3 linked regions of the Prochlorococcus marinus XMU1408 genome follow. The main gene of each other region encodes a partner of the protein of the gene in region 3 in a complex. Links are inferred from orthologs where the notes say so. Each region holds a gene or a part of one and is shown on either strand. Other genes may lie near its edges. The genes, in order: nuoH, DNJ73_RS01195 and DNJ73_RS01795.

The links.
Region 1: the proteins of DNJ73_RS01795 (region 3) and nuoH are in contact, whole or in part, in a cryo-EM structure (PDB 6KHJ), measured with the Thermosynechococcus vestitus proteins. The link is inferred for Prochlorococcus marinus XMU1408 from one-to-one orthologs. Residues at the interface, in WP_126986108.1 of Thermosynechococcus vestitus: Gly6, Tyr7, Glu8, Tyr9, Phe10, Gly12, Phe13, Leu14, Ile16, Cys17, Ser18, Pro21, Ala24, Leu25, Ala27, Ser28, Leu31, Arg32, Pro33, Ser35, Arg40, Leu41, Thr42, Thr43, Tyr44, Glu45, Ile51, Gly53, Ala54, Trp55; in WP_126985484.1 of Thermosynechococcus vestitus: Gln8, Lys26, Trp29, Leu30, Pro33, Met34, Met37, Leu38, Leu83, Ile84, Phe85, Lys86, Glu87, Asp88, Val89, Leu90, Pro91, Ala92, Thr100, Ala104, Val107, Ile108, Phe111, Leu112, Tyr114, Ile115, Ile125, Ser126, Leu128, Phe133.
Region 2: the proteins of DNJ73_RS01795 (region 3) and DNJ73_RS01195 are in contact, whole or in part, in a cryo-EM structure (PDB 6ZJN), measured with the Thermus thermophilus proteins. The link is inferred for Prochlorococcus marinus XMU1408 from one-to-one orthologs. Residues at the interface, in WP_096411116.1 of Thermus thermophilus: Glu45, Ser46, Asn48, Pro50, Ala51, Gly52, Glu53; in WP_223903221.1 of Thermus thermophilus: Met26, Thr27, Asn29, Gly31, Pro32, His34.

Annotation. Positions count from the first base shown.
Region 1 is NZ_QJUE01000001.1:217,276-222,081, forward strand. What follows is about bases 149-3,067. They hold nuoH (NADH-quinone oxidoreductase subunit NuoH), read right to left. Parts: upstream 2,208-3,067; coding sequence 1,089-2,207; downstream 149-1,088. Other genes in these bases: DNJ73_RS01120 (NADH-quinone oxidoreductase subunit J), read right to left, coding at 149-325; ndhI (NAD(P)H-quinone oxidoreductase subunit I), read right to left, coding at 322-978; DNJ73_RS01135 (citrate synthase), read right to left, coding at 2,283-3,067. Outside these bases: more of DNJ73_RS01120, read right to left, coding at 1-148; more of DNJ73_RS01135, read right to left, coding at 3,068-3,410; DNJ73_RS01140 (DUF3352 domain-containing protein), read right to left, coding at 3,546-4,806. UniProt on the Escherichia coli protein: NDH-1 shuttles electrons from NADH, via FMN and iron-sulfur (Fe-S) centers, to quinones in the respiratory chain. The immediate electron acceptor for the enzyme in this species is believed to be ubiquinone.
Region 2 is NZ_QJUE01000001.1:229,811-234,616, reverse strand. The notes cover bases 1,888-4,806. They hold DNJ73_RS01195 (NAD(P)H-quinone oxidoreductase subunit H), read right to left. Parts: upstream 3,980-4,806; coding sequence 2,795-3,979; downstream 1,888-2,794. Other genes in these bases: rsmH (16S rRNA (cytosine(1402)-N(4))-methyltransferase RsmH), read left to right, coding at 4,021-4,806; DNJ73_RS01200 (acyl-CoA thioesterase), read right to left, coding at 2,338-2,790; DNJ73_RS01205 (AMP-binding protein), read left to right, coding at 1,888-2,341. Outside these bases: menA (2-carboxy-1,4-naphthoquinone phytyltransferase), read left to right, coding at 1-118; menC (o-succinylbenzoate synthase), read left to right, coding at 138-1,109; more of DNJ73_RS01205, read left to right, coding at 1,106-1,887.
Region 3 is NZ_QJUE01000002.1:58,766-63,405, reverse strand. What follows is about bases 1,033-3,785. They hold DNJ73_RS01795 (NAD(P)H-quinone oxidoreductase subunit 3), read left to right. Parts: upstream 1,033-2,104; coding sequence 2,105-2,467; downstream 2,468-3,785. Other genes in these bases: yvcK (uridine diphosphate-N-acetylglucosamine-binding protein YvcK), read right to left, coding at 3,749-3,785; DNJ73_RS01785 (NAD(P)H-quinone oxidoreductase subunit J), read left to right, coding at 3,225-3,746; nuoB (NADH-quinone oxidoreductase subunit NuoB), read left to right, coding at 2,458-3,207; DNJ73_RS01800 (rubredoxin), read right to left, coding at 1,595-2,020; DNJ73_RS01805 (photosynthesis system II assembly factor Ycf48), read right to left, coding at 1,033-1,598. Also shown: DNJ73_RS01820 (photosystem II reaction center protein J), read right to left, coding at 1-64; DNJ73_RS01815 (photosystem II reaction center protein L), read right to left, coding at 76-195; psbE (cytochrome b559 subunit alpha), read right to left, coding at 225-473; more of DNJ73_RS01805, read right to left, coding at 582-1,032; more of yvcK, read right to left, coding at 3,786-4,640. UniProt on the Escherichia coli protein: NDH-1 shuttles electrons from NADH, via FMN and iron-sulfur (Fe-S) centers, to quinones in the respiratory chain. The immediate electron acceptor for the enzyme in this species is believed to be ubiquinone.

The sequences.
Region 1 (4,806 bases), on a different replicon or contig from region 3:
TTAATAATCCACCACATACCCCACCAGAAATCAATTTTCTAGTTCTAAGACCTTTAATTGGTTTTAACTTTTCTTTATTATTAACTAACATAATTGCAAATAATATCAAAACATTTACAGCTCCTACATATACAAGAATTTGAGCTGCAGCGACAAAACTAGCATTTAGCAAAAGATATAAACCTGCTACAGCCATAAATACTCCGCCTAATAAAAATGCTGAGTAAACAATATTTTCTAATAAAACAACTGCCAAACTTCCAGAAACTATGACGGCACTAAGAATTAGAAAGCAAATTAATTCTGTTGAATAAGCGATATTCATTTGTTAGTAGAATTTAATTTATTTGGAACCATATCCGACGAATTATTATTACCTTCTTCTTCTGATTTCTCTGCTTGCAGTTCTTTTATAATCTGACTTGGAAGCTTACCTGCTCTTTGTTGGTTCGCGGGTAATTCATGAGGGTCCATTATGCCCTTTGGCAAATAGGGTAATTCTCTGAGAGGACGAACTGATGGATCTGAAGTTACGCTTGTTGGTAGTCTTCCAAGAGCAACATTATCGTAGTTAAGGCTATGTCTATCAAATGCAGACAGTTCATATTCTTCTGTCATTGACAAGCAATTTGTAGGGCAATATTCAACGCAATTTCCACAAAAAATACATGCACCAAAGTCAATAGAATAATTTCTCAATTCTTTTTTCTTGGTTTCTTTATTCATTACCCAATCAACGACTGGCAGATTGATTGGGCATACCCTTACGCAAACCTCGCATGCAATGCACTTGTCAAACTCATAATGAATCCTTCCTCTGTAACGCTCAGATGGAATTAGCTTTTCGTAAGGATATTGAACCGTTACAGGTCTTCGACGCATGTGGTCGAATGTAACGCCAAGTCCATCAACTAAATATTTCGCTGCACTAACGGCTTCTTTAGTGTAGTCGGCAACTTTTTCAAGGAAACCAAGCATATTAAATTTGCTGCCGGCGGCCTCTAATTACAATACTCATTATACAGTTTTTTTCAATTAAATGTAGGTACTTTTACTTAAAAAAACCTAGCTAGTGTGTTGCTTTTCCATTATCCGCCAAATGTCATCGGAAATGCCAATTTAAGTGAAGCAGTTACAAGTAAATTGACCAATGAAATAGGTAAAAGAAACTTCCATCCTAAATCAAGTAATTGATCAATTCGAACTCTTGGAGTAGTCCATCTCAATAAAATTGCTAAAAAAACCAGTAAATAAGCCTTCAGAATTGTCATTACAATTCCAAGAGATGCAGCAATAATTTGAACTAATGGATTATCAATTGAAAGACCTATCAAAGATGAAAACCAATCAATTGAGATAGGAAATCCCCAACCTCCTAGGTAGAGAACGGAAACAAGTAATGCAGATAAAACAAGATTTATGTATCCAGCCAAGTAAAACAGAGCAAATTTCATACCCGCATACTCAGTCTGATAACCAGCTACAAGTTCTTCTTCTGCCTCAGGTAAATCAAAAGGTAGTCTCTCGCATTCAGCTAATGCACAGATCCAAAAAATTATAAAACCTACAGGTTGTCGCCATATGTTCCAGCTAAGAAAACCGGCAGTATTTTGTTGCTCAACTATATCGACAGTACTCAATGAATTGCTCATCATAACTATTGCTAACACCGCTAGCGCTAATGGAATTTCATAACTAATTGATTGAGCGGCAGCTCTAAGTCCACCTAGCAAAGAATATTTATTATTTGAAGAGTAGCCACTCATTAGTAGACCAATAGGTTGAATACTACTTAGAGCAATCCATAAAAAGATTCCTATGCCTACATTGCTTATTAAAAGATTTTGACCAAAAGGAACAATTAACCAAGATAGAATTACAGGAACTAATACTAATATTGGACCAACTGTAAAAAGAACGCTGTCTGCCCTTGCGGGAATAATGTCTTCTTTTACTAAAAGTTTCAAACCGTCAGCCATTGGCTGAAGAATTCCAAGTGCACCTGCATATTCAGGCCCAATTCTTTGTTGAGCTGCTGCAGAAATTTTTCGTTCAAGCCAAACTGTTACTAAGACCCCAATTACAGCTGAAACCAATACTAAAAGCATTGGAAGAGGGATCCATAAAAGATGTGCTAATTCATGAGATAAACCAAGGTTTTGAACACCTTGGGTAAAACTCATCTCAAGGTCTATACCTGAATTCACTTCTGATATTTGATCTAATAATAAGGTTAGTGTAATTTTGAATTAATTTAAAATTCGAAAAAAATAAATTTCAAATTATCTGCTCTCAAGAGGCTGCCAATTTCTAATTTTTGCTCCTTCATAAATTTGTGATGGTCTGAAAATTCTATTTGCTCCAAGTTGCTCTCTCCAGTGAGCCAACCAACCAGCAACTCTGGAAATCGCAAAAACAGGTGTAAACAAATCTCGAGGAATACCAAGCTTTCGGTAAACAAGTCCGGAATAAAAGTCAACATTTGGGAATATACCTTTTGGCCCCAGCTTGGAAATAGCCTCTTCTTCAAGTGCTTTGGCTACTTCATACATTTCATCTTTACCAAATTCCAAGAAAAGTTCCTCTGCGAAGGCTTGTAAAATTGTTGCTCTAGGGTCTTTGACTCGATACTCCCTGTGTCCAAAGCCCATGATTTTCCTTTTTTTTTCAATTGCATCATTGAGAAATGAAGAGGCTTCATCAGGTCTTCCAATTTCTTCTAACATTGCTATCACATCTTCATTGGCCCCTCCATGAAGAGGACCGGCTAATGTCCCAACGGCAGAAGCCACGACGGCATAAGGATCAGTTAATGTGCTTGCAGTTACTCTTGCGCTGAATGTACTTGCATTGAGACTGTGCTCGGCATGAAGAATTAAACATCTGTCGAAAACTCTTGCTGCAAGAGGACTTGGCTCCCTCTCGGTGAGCATATAAAGGAAATTGGAAGAGTAAGGTAAATCATCTTGAGGTTGAATTGGATCGTCTCCTTTTCTTATTTGCTCGAAAGCAGCAACCATAGTTGGAATTTTTGCAATCAACCTCACAACTGCGTCGTAGATATATTTTGGATCATCAATTGCTCTTCGAGAATAAAAGAGGCCCAAAGATGCAGCACTTGCTTGAAGAGCATCCATAGGATGCCCAGACTCTGGAAAACACTTGAGCATATCTCTAATTCTAAAGCTCACTCGTCTATGCATTTGAACGTCCTTTTCAAATTTCTCAAGCTCATTTTCAGTGGGAAGTTCTCCCCAGATCAAGAGAAATGCAGTTTCTAAAAAACTACTTTTTTGGGCTAGCTCAGATATTGGATAACCTCTGTAGCTAAGCCTTCCTTCTGTTCCATTTATTTCGCATATCCCTGAGTTGGTTACTGGAACCCCTTCCAAGCCTGGTTTTAGAACCAAATTAGTTGTCTTTTTTTCGTTATCTATGGCTTTAGCTCCTGCAAAACAATTTTCTGTTCAATTGAAAAATTTTCAACTTGAACTTTATTTTATAGAATTAAACTATATTTTTAATATAGCACTTTAAACTTTTTATCAACTTGTTTTTAAGTTGATTTTAACTTTAATGAAGTCTGGATAATTAATTGTAGGTACTGCAATGGCTATATCAATATCCTGAGGAGGATTTAGTGTGTTTCCTAACATAGTTTTCAATAAGATATATGGATAGAAACTATTTAAAATTTCTTTAGTTTTTTCTTTCCCTAAATGAATTTTTAGGACATCATCAAAATCATTAAATTCATTTGTATTCTGTTCATTATCTGAATAATTTTTGAGGTAGTTTGTATTATCAAAATTTGATATAGAAGATAAGTTTTGACTCCAAATGTAAGTCTTGTCATCTTCTTCGACAATTGCCTCAATGTTATCTTTTAGCTCATATGCATTATTTTCATTTGTACTTATTTTTGACCAAATCTCTAGCTGTCTGCTTTTAAAATCTAGATTTGAATTCAAAAAATTCTCTTTTTTTAGAATATCATCTATCTCTGTCTTTTTCGTATCAGATTTCCTAGTTAAAATCAACCAGTCTTTATCATTTATCCAAATCAAATTTCCTTGAGAGTTTTCAAGAATTATTTTTAAGAGCTCAGAATAATCTGAGGTTGTTGATTCTTTGATAATAGAGGCTATTAGCTTTTGATATGGATGGACAGAATCTTTCTGGAAATACTGCTTGGGATTGTCAACTAATATATAATTCTGAGGCAATTCAGATTCCTTTTTTATATCAATTAAATTAGAATTAATATCTTTAACTGGCATTTTAGTTTTAACATTGTAAGCTAATATTCCTTCTAAGTTTAATTTATTTTTATCTACATTTAAAGAAGATAGTAAATTGTCTACCTTGTTTATATTCAATAAATCTTCTTCTTGACCAATAAGATTTAAAATCTTTTTTGGAGACATTTCTAATAATAACAATCCGTCTTTAAGATTATCCTTTAATTGAATATTCTTATACATTTTTTTTGTATTTATTATATTGCTATCTAATTCTTCTATTGAAGATTGTATGATATTAGGATTGGATGATATTAAAAGATTACCTTCATCATTTGCAAAGTAGATTGAGTTGTTTGAATTAATTTGTTTTGAAATTATTTCTGTTTTTGAGGTGCTGATTTTATTGCTTTGATTAGTACTCTCATCAACAACTTTTGATCCTAAAATAGATTCTAATTCTTGTTTAATATTTACATCTTCTTTTATTGCTAAGACCATCAACCAATCATTTATAGTTTTTTTGTTTGAATCAAATACTGCAAAGCTCCCATAATCTCCTACC
Region 2 (4,806 bases), on a different replicon or contig from region 3:
ACATCACAACCAACCTGAGCGTATTAAAAACAGTAAGTTTTTAGCTTTACGCTTTCAGACAATTAATGGTTTATGCTTGAGTATAGGTTTTGCTATATCCTCATTTTTTTATAATTAATTTTTGATTTTATTGAATCATGAAATTAATAATTAATATCAAGCCATTTTCATTTCAACTAACAAGAAAATTAATAACCTCGCAAGGAATTATTCATAACAAGGTAGGTTTATTGTTGCAAATAAAAGACTCAAATGGAAATTGCGGATGGGGGGAAGTTTCACCTATTGAGAAAAAGGAATTAGAAAAAAGTATCGAAAGTCTTGATTTTATTGGGAAACAAACTACAAAAGATTCAATAGAAAATTATTTATTTGAATTGCCAGGCGCACTTGCTTTCGGATTAGGGTCCTGCTTAGCCGATTTAGAAAGTCTCACTCAAAGGAAAATAAATCTTGAAGGTTTTGACGTCGCAAAATCAGCTTATCTTTTACCTACAGATATTGATCCATTAGAGTCAATACGTAAATATGTAGATGAATCAAATGAGAAGAAAAGTTCTTGTACAATAAAATGGAAGGTATCTCACCTAGAAAATAACTTTAAGGAAGAAAAAATATTACAAAAAATCTTAGACATTTTACCAAATAATTTTAAACTTAGAATTGATCCAAATGGAGGTTGGAGTCGCCAAAAAGCACAAGAATGGATTAACGAACTCAAAAACGAACCTCGTTTGGAATGGATTGAACAGCCACTCCCATCAAAAGATATTGAAGGTTTATTTTCATTGGCCACTCAAATTCCAATCGCACTAGATGAATCTTTGGTTGAATTTCCATATTTACGAAAAACATGGAAAAGTTGGCAAATACGTCGCCCTGCATTAGATGGTGATCCGAGATTACTGTTAAAAGAAATAGAACAAGAAGATAGTCAAACAGTCATAAGCACAGCTTTTGAAACTGGTATTGGGAGAAGGTGGGTTAATCACCTCGCTGCCAGACAAGTCAAAGGGGGAAATCCTTGTGCACCTGGACTTGCACCTGGATGGTGCCCAAAAGGCCCACTCTTCAACAACAATCCGAAATTAGTCTGGGAAGCCGTATGACCAAAATTGCAGTTGTAGAATGTATTCCTGAAAAAAACCTGGACTGTTCAAAAGAAATTTTAAAGAATTTTGAAAAGCATAACTGGGTGTATCTAGCGCCTCCAAAAGATCAAACGAAAATCCCCACATCGTCAACCTTACCTGAAGGAGAAGGAATAATCATTTCAAGCGGGGGCAGCCTTGGAGGGCCAAATCTTTGTTTCCAATCACTTAAAAATCTCACTAATTCGGCTTTATCAACCGGAAAGTGGTTAAAGAATCATGGCCTTAAGCCAAATGAATGCATCATTCTCAATTCACTACCTTTGCATCATATAAGTGGTTTCATGCCTTGGTGGAGACATCAGACTTGGGGATCTGGGTATTACTGGATTTCAAATTCTATAATGCATAAACCACTTCAACTTAAGCAATTTAGTGAAGCATTAACTAATAAACATAGACGTCCATTAATTACATCCCTAGTTCCAACTCAATTATTATCTTTGATAGATAATACTGATGGTTTGAAATGGCTTCAATCCCTTGCTGTGATATGGGTTGGAGGAGCTTCCATTCCTATAGACCTTGCTGAAAAAGCACGCAGAAAGTCTATTAATCTAGCTCCTTGTTATGGGGCCACCGAAACAGTAGCAATGGTGACTTGCCTTAGTCCTAAAGACTTTTTAAATGGAAGTAATAGTGTTGGGTTCCCTCTCGAAGATGTTGAGATAGAAATCAACAAAAGAAATTCACTTAAGATTAAAACCAGTAGAATTGCAACTTCAAAATGGAAGAATAATAAATTCGAATCAATTAAAGACTCATATGGATGGTGGGAAGCAGGCGATCTAGCGCAATACATCACTCTCGACAATAGAAAAGCAATACAAATCCTAGGTAGAAGAGATTCAGCTATAAATTCGGGCGGTGAAACGATTTTTCCAGAAGATATCGAAATGGAATTAATGAAAATAATCTCAAAAAATCAAATCCCAATTAAAGATATTTTTGTACTAGGAGTTAGTGACAAGAAATGGGGACAACGTTTAGTTGCCTTAACAAAATTCAAAGAGAAAGAACTAAACAGATATCCAATCATTTCACTTCTGAATGATCTCATTGAAGACTGGCAACCATCCAAAAAACCACTGAACTGGTACGATTGTCCAAAACTTTCAAGAAATATCAATAAAAAATGGGAAATAAAAAAATGGCAAGATTGGATAGCCTTTAATAAACCTATTAACTAAAAATTCGAACTAGATTCATGAAGCCACAAATTTATTTGTTTAGATAATGCACATTTTTTTCTAGTAATTGGATTTATCGATACATGTTTTATATTTGTCGAACCGATTTGCTCTCCATTCTTTTTAAATTTAAATCGAAGTACGAATGAAGACTCATTTATCTTCTCTGTTTCAAGTTCAATATTTATAGTATCTCCAACATAAAGTGGTTGAAAATAATTTGCTTCACAATGAACAACTGGTAAAGCTACATCTAGTTGGCTTGTATTGATTTCGTTTGTAGGAAAAATATCTTTCAAAGCTATTCCATATTTTTCTAAACTTTCTTCCCAAGTTTCATGACACCATCTAAATAATTCAAGAAAGTGAACCACACCTGCAGCATCTGTTTCACCAAAACGAACTGTTCGTTTCAAACATAACCATTCTCTAGGATTACGCTTGTCCAAAAACCTATCTATCAACAGAACCCATAATCACATCAATCGAACCTAAGATTGCCATTATATCAGCGACCTTGGCTCCCTTCAGTATGTGAGGAAGTATCTGCAAATTATTTGAGTCAGCTGCTCTAATTTTAAACCGCCAAGGGGTTACATCATTATTACCTTGAATAAATACTCCTATCTCTCCTTTTCCAGACTCAAGGCGTGTATATAATTCACCATTAGGAATCTTAAAAGTCGGTGCAACTTTCTTGGCTACATATTGATAATCAAAGCCCGATAAATCACCTTTTTTTCCCTCAACTGTTCTTTGTGCCTCAAGATTTTCTGTTGGCCCCCCAGGAATCATCTCACAAGCTTGTCGTAATATTTTTAATGACTGTCTCATTTCTTCAATACGAACTCTATATCTTGCATAACAATCACCCTCTTTCTCCCATGCAATATCCCATTCAAAATCGTCATAGCATTCATAATGATCTACCTTTCTCAAATCCCACGGGACACCTGCCGCCCTAAGCATTGGGCCAGAAAGACTCCAGTTAATCGCTTGCTCTTTTCCTATAACTCCTAAACCTTCTATACGTCTACGAAAAATAGGATTATTAGTAATCAATTTTTCATACTCATCAATTTTTGGACCAAACCAGTCACAAAAATCTTTGCATTTTTCTAACCAACCCCAAGGCAAATCACATGCAACGCCACCAATACGGAAATAATTATTATTAATCAATCTCTGACCAGTTGCAGCCTCCCATAAATCGTAAATCATCTCTCTTTCTCTAAAAATATAAAAGAAAGGAGTTTGAGCTCCGACATCAGCCAAAAATGGACCTAACCAAAGCAAATGGTTAGCGATCCTATTCAACTCAAGCATTATCGCTCTGATATAACTTGCTCTCTTGGGTACCTTTATATTTGCTAAACGCTCAGGGGCATTAACAACAATGGCTTCATAAAACATACCAGCCGCATAATCCATGCGACTCACGTAAGGAACAAACATAACGTTTGTTCTATTCTCAGCAATTTTCTCCATCCCTCGATGCAAGTAACCAATAACTGGTTCACAATCAACAACATCCTCTCCATCAAGGGTTACTACTAATCGCAATACCCCATGCATTGATGGATGATGTGGCCCAAAGTTGACCACCATTGGCTCAGTACGCGTTTCAAGCTGCGTCATTGGGCCCAACCAAAGCAATGTCTAGATACTAGTAAAAACTTATGAAAGAAGTGCCAATTAGTTCAAGTTCTAACTTTAATCATATCCCTGTAATGGGGAAAGAAATAATTCGATCATTAAAGGAATTACCAAGTGAATTAACAAAAAAAGGATTAATTATTGATGCAACCATTGGAGGCGGGGGACATTCCGCTCAAATACTCGAAAATTTCCCTGGAATCAAAATTATTGGGCTGGATCAAGACCCAATGGCTATAAAAGCAGCATCAAAAAAATTAATTAAATTCGGAACAAGAATAGAAATAATCTCTACAAACTTCGCAGACTTTTCACATCACGAACAAGCCATTTGTGTCCTAGCGGATCTTGGCGTTAGTAGTCATCAACTTGATGAGCCTTCACGAGGTTTTAGCTTTCGTTTAAATGGTCCAATAGATATGCGTATGAATCCCAAAGAGGGTTCAAGTGCAGCCGAACTTATTGAAACTCTCTCTGAGCAAAATCTAGCTGATTTAATATATGAATTAGGCGAAGAAAAACGATCTAGGCGTATTGCAAGAAAAATAAAAAATGATCTAGCTGAAAATGGACCATACTCTGGAACTCAAGACCTTTCTTATGCAATTGCAGGCTGCTTCCCCCCCAAGCAAAGATATGGTCGAATTCATCCCTCAACAAGAACTTTTCAGGCTTTAAGAATAGCTGTGAATAATGAATTAGGCTCTCTCGAAAGTTTACTTTTAAAAGCTCCAAACTGGTTGTTAGAGAATGGATTATTTATGGTAATGAGTTTTCATTCACTAGAAGATAGAAGAGTAAAATCGAGC
Region 3 (4,640 bases):
TTGCAGGACGGCCATCGGGTAGACGATCTCCTACTCGTCCATCAGGTCCTTTTAATTTGCTCATGATAAAGAGATTTAGTTAAAGAAGTAGCTGGAAAAAAGAATTCCCATTACAAAAACAAGTAAGAGTCCAAGATAAAGACTTGTTCGGTTTAGTTCAACCGGAACCTTATTTGGATTTGGATTGACTTGCATGGATAAAAAAGCAATCAGATGAAATTTGGTTATTTCAGACGCGTGTCAAGTTCAGCCTTCGAATCAAAGCGCTGAACTACAACAGGAGCTTTGCTTTCTCCAGCCTGAAAATACGTATCTGGTCTAGGAGTTCCAAAAGCGTCGTAGGCAAGCCCAGAAGACACAAATAGAAAACCTGCAACGAAGATCGCAGGAAGTGCTACCGCATGGATAATCCAATAGCGGACACTAGTAATGATCTCAAAAAACGGGCGTTCCCCGGTAGAGCCGGCAGCCATAGCCTCACTTAATCAGCTCAGTGATCTTATCAAGCGAAAATCAAAAGAATGGATCTCTGTTGCAAGCTGGTTACACAGAGTCACGGAAATCATCAAAATTTAATGATTTCAACCCTGCCATCTCAATAAATTCCCTCTTTCGCCAAATACAAATCCCTTTGTACTGACACTATTTAAATCGTCCATAAACAGAATTCTAATGAAATTTGTCGGCACAGAATCACCAACAGGGTCTTGTTCCCAAGTTTTCCCATCATCATTACTGATTAATAAAGTCCCATTTCCTCCTGCGGCCCAAATTGACTTAGCAGGATCCCAAGCAAGATCTTGATAGTTATAGCCATTAACTATTGGGATTATGGGCTTAGACCAAGCGTCAATATTATCTGAATCTTCATTAAATCTGATTTCAGCTCCTCTAGAAAGCATCCATAAATCTCCATTTGGCATTTCACCAACACTTTGTACTCTTTTACTACTTGCTCTCTGATGAGGACTCCAAGTCTCCCTATCTGAACTCAGAACTGAGAAAAAATTCCCAAGACTACTTACGCTGACATATCCTCCATTAGTTGTTCGTCTTAATTCTCTGATACCTCCAGATCCAGAAGTATCAACAACCAATGCTTCCCAGTTTGCACCTCCATCTGTAGTTTTATAAATTGCTCCCGCAGTGGTTGCCAATTCAGCAGAATCAAAATCAATTGTGGTAATCAAATAAGGGTCTCCTGGTAACTTATTTCCTAGATCGAGACGAGTCCAATTTTTTCCTCCGTCAGTTGTATGAAGAATTAAACCTGGTTGGCCTGCGATCCAGCCCTCTTGATCTTTGAAATCAATGCTTATCAAGCGAAAGTTACCTTCGCTAGGGATATCCAAATTCCTTTCATTCCAGGTAATTCCTCCATCATTTGTCTCCAGAATTAATCTATCTGTTCCAACTAGAAAACCATTTTTGTCATCAACAAAGTCAATATCTAGAGGATTTGCATCAGTATCAAGATCTACTGGTGACCATGGACTGGATGAACCCATAGATGCATTGCTAACAGTGCATCCGCTCAGAGCTACTCCAATTATTAAAGCAAGAGTCAAATTAATGAGATTAGAAAACAGACTTTTCATTTCAAGGAATAAAGAGAGAGAAAACAGGCAGCAGCTAAAGCCAGGCTTCCAAAAATTAGTACGTTTTTCTGGCCTGAAGGAAGTTTATTAAACCCAAAGCCATAAGTTAGGTTTTCTTCAAATCCACTAGGCTTTGATTTAGGTCCAATATCCTTGTATCCACCAAATCCTACTCGACAGACAGGGCATCTAAACTTCTCTTTATCTATATCCAGAAAAGCAGTTCCTGGCTTAATACTTAGCTTTTTTATGCCCTCATCAGGATCGTAAATAAAGCCACAGCTCATGCATTCGAAGCGATTGAATTTTGAATCAAATTCCATGGTTTTGTCATTTTGTTCTAATGAAAAAACTTGCTTTTGTTGTTCATCAGAATTCAAATTTTTCAAAGCATTTGATTCTGTTTTGATGTTTTCACTCACAGTTTTCACTTTCACATAAAACAACTCTATGGCACTAATCTAGAAAATGACTGTCAAACTGATATTGAAATCAGTAATTAGTTCATGTTTTCCCTACAGGGTTATGAGTATTTTTTAGGATTTCTTCTTATTTCAGGAGCAGTTCCTATTCTTGCTCTTACTACAAATAAACTCATAGCACCAAAAAGCAAAGCTGGGGAAAGGCAACTTACCTATGAATCAGGTATGGAGCCTATTGGAGGAGCATGGATACAATTTAATATTCGTTACTACATGTTTGCGCTTGTTTTCGTTATCTTTGACGTTGAAACGGTGTTCCTTTACCCATGGGCGGTTGCATTTCACAGACTTGGATTATTAGCATTCATAGAAGCACTTGTTTTTATCACAATACTGGTTGTGGCACTAGCATATGCATGGAGAAAAGGTGCCCTTGAATGGAGTTAAATCCCTTGAACAACTCTCCCGCAACCGAAACCGTAAGAAGTCTCAGAGAGGCTACATGTGGTCCAGTTGGCGCTCCATCAATAACGAATGATTTAAGCGAAAATATAATTCTCACGAGCCTTGAAGATCTTCATAACTGGGCAAGATTAAGCAGTTTATGGCCTCTTTTGTATGGAACTGCCTGCTGTTTTATTGAATTTGCCGCCCTAATTGGATCACGATTTGATTTTGATAGATTCGGATTAGTACCTAGAAGTTCTCCCAGACAAGCAGATCTACTAATAGTTGCTGGAACGGTCACAATGAAAATGGCACCTGCTCTTGTAAGACTTTATGAACAAATGCCTGATCCAAAATACGTAATTGCAATGGGAGCTTGCACAATTACTGGCGGAATGTTCAGTGCCGATTCGACTACAGCAGTAAGAGGTGTTGACAAATTAATTCCAGTTGATCTTTATCTTCCTGGATGCCCTCCTAGACCAGAGGCAATATTTGATGCTGTAATTAAATTAAGAAAAAAAGTTGCAAATGAATCAATATCAGAAAGGTCGAAAATAACTCAAACACATAGATACATAACTATTCCACATAAAATGAAAAGAGTTGATCCAAAAGTTAATGGCCAATATCTCAATGCAAAATCACAATTAATAGCCTTAAACCCTTCACTATCAGAAGAATTTGACCAGTCTCTTAAAGAGGTTCAAAAAATATCTGAAGAACTTTCAAGTAATTAATCACCCTTTTTAAATCCATGACAAAAGAATCTGAAATCATAGAAGACAAAAAAAACTCTGGTCCGGTAAGCGAATGGCTTTCTCAAAATGGATTTGAAAATATATCTCTCTCAGAGGACCATCTTGGTATTGAGGTTATTAAAGTCAATCCAACAAATCTTTTACCAATAGTTGAGGCGTTAAAAAATGATGGATTTAATTATCTTCAATGTCAAGGTGGATACGATGAAGGTCCTGGACTAGACATTGTTTGCTTTTATAACTTAATCGAAATGAATGAATTTAAACAAGATATTTCTCCTCGCGAAGTAAGATTAAAAGTATTTTTAAGTCGCAATGGTGACTTAACTGTTCCTAGCGTATATAGCCTTTTTAGAGGTGCAGATTGGCAAGAAAGAGAAACGTTTGACATGTATGGTGTAAATTTTAAGGGCCACCCACATCCAAAAAGACTTTTAATGCCTGAAGATTGGAAGGGATGGCCATTGAGAAAAGATTATATTCAGCCAGATTTTTATGAACTGCAAGATGCTTACTAAAATTATTTACCTCTTTTGTACCTCCGATAAAATCTCATTATTGCTAAAGCAAGACTTCTAGGATCATGTCGCAAAGTTGGAGTAGCTTTTGAGCCTTGAAGTGAAGCCAGATAAACCTTATAACCTCTTGCTAGAAGGTCATTCTTATTACATTTAACTGGTTCAGCTCCTTTTGACTTGTAGTAATCCAACAATGGTGAGGGTTGCAATTCGCCTTGAGCAAGAATTGAACTAAATATTTTTCTAGTGATTCCTCTGGTAGCTAATTGAGCCTCAATAGCTCTCACATGACCAGTTACATCAAGTCCATCAGTTTCTCCTGGCTGAGTCATCAAATTACATATATACAATTTGGGAGCATTGCTTCTTTCAATTGCTTCGACTATTTCAGGTACAAGTAAATTTGGAAGAATTGAAGTGTATAAACTTCCAGGGCCAATTAATATAATTTCTGCATTTTTTATAGCCTCTAGCGCTCTTGGCAAAGCTGGAGGTTGAGAAGGGTGGCAACCGATTCTTACTATTGGAAGTTGTGCTTTACCAATAGCTGATTCTCCATTTATCCGTTCACCATTTTCAAGCTCTGCCCATAATCGGACATCTACATTAGTTGCTGGTACAACTTGCCCCTGAACAGCAAGAACCCTACTCGAAGCAGTAATTGCTGTCTCTAAGCTTCCAGTTATTGCAGTTAAAGCAGAAAGAAAAAGGTTGCCAAAGCTATGTCCCTCAAGTCCACTTCCTGAAGAAAAGCGATACTGAAAAAGCCCCTTTATAAGTGGTTCTTCCGTTGCTAAGGCTGCCAAACAATTTCTTATGTCACCAGGAGGCTGAACACCAAGTTCTCTCCTGAGAACCCCGCTACTTCCTCCGTCGTCTGCGACAGTAACTATT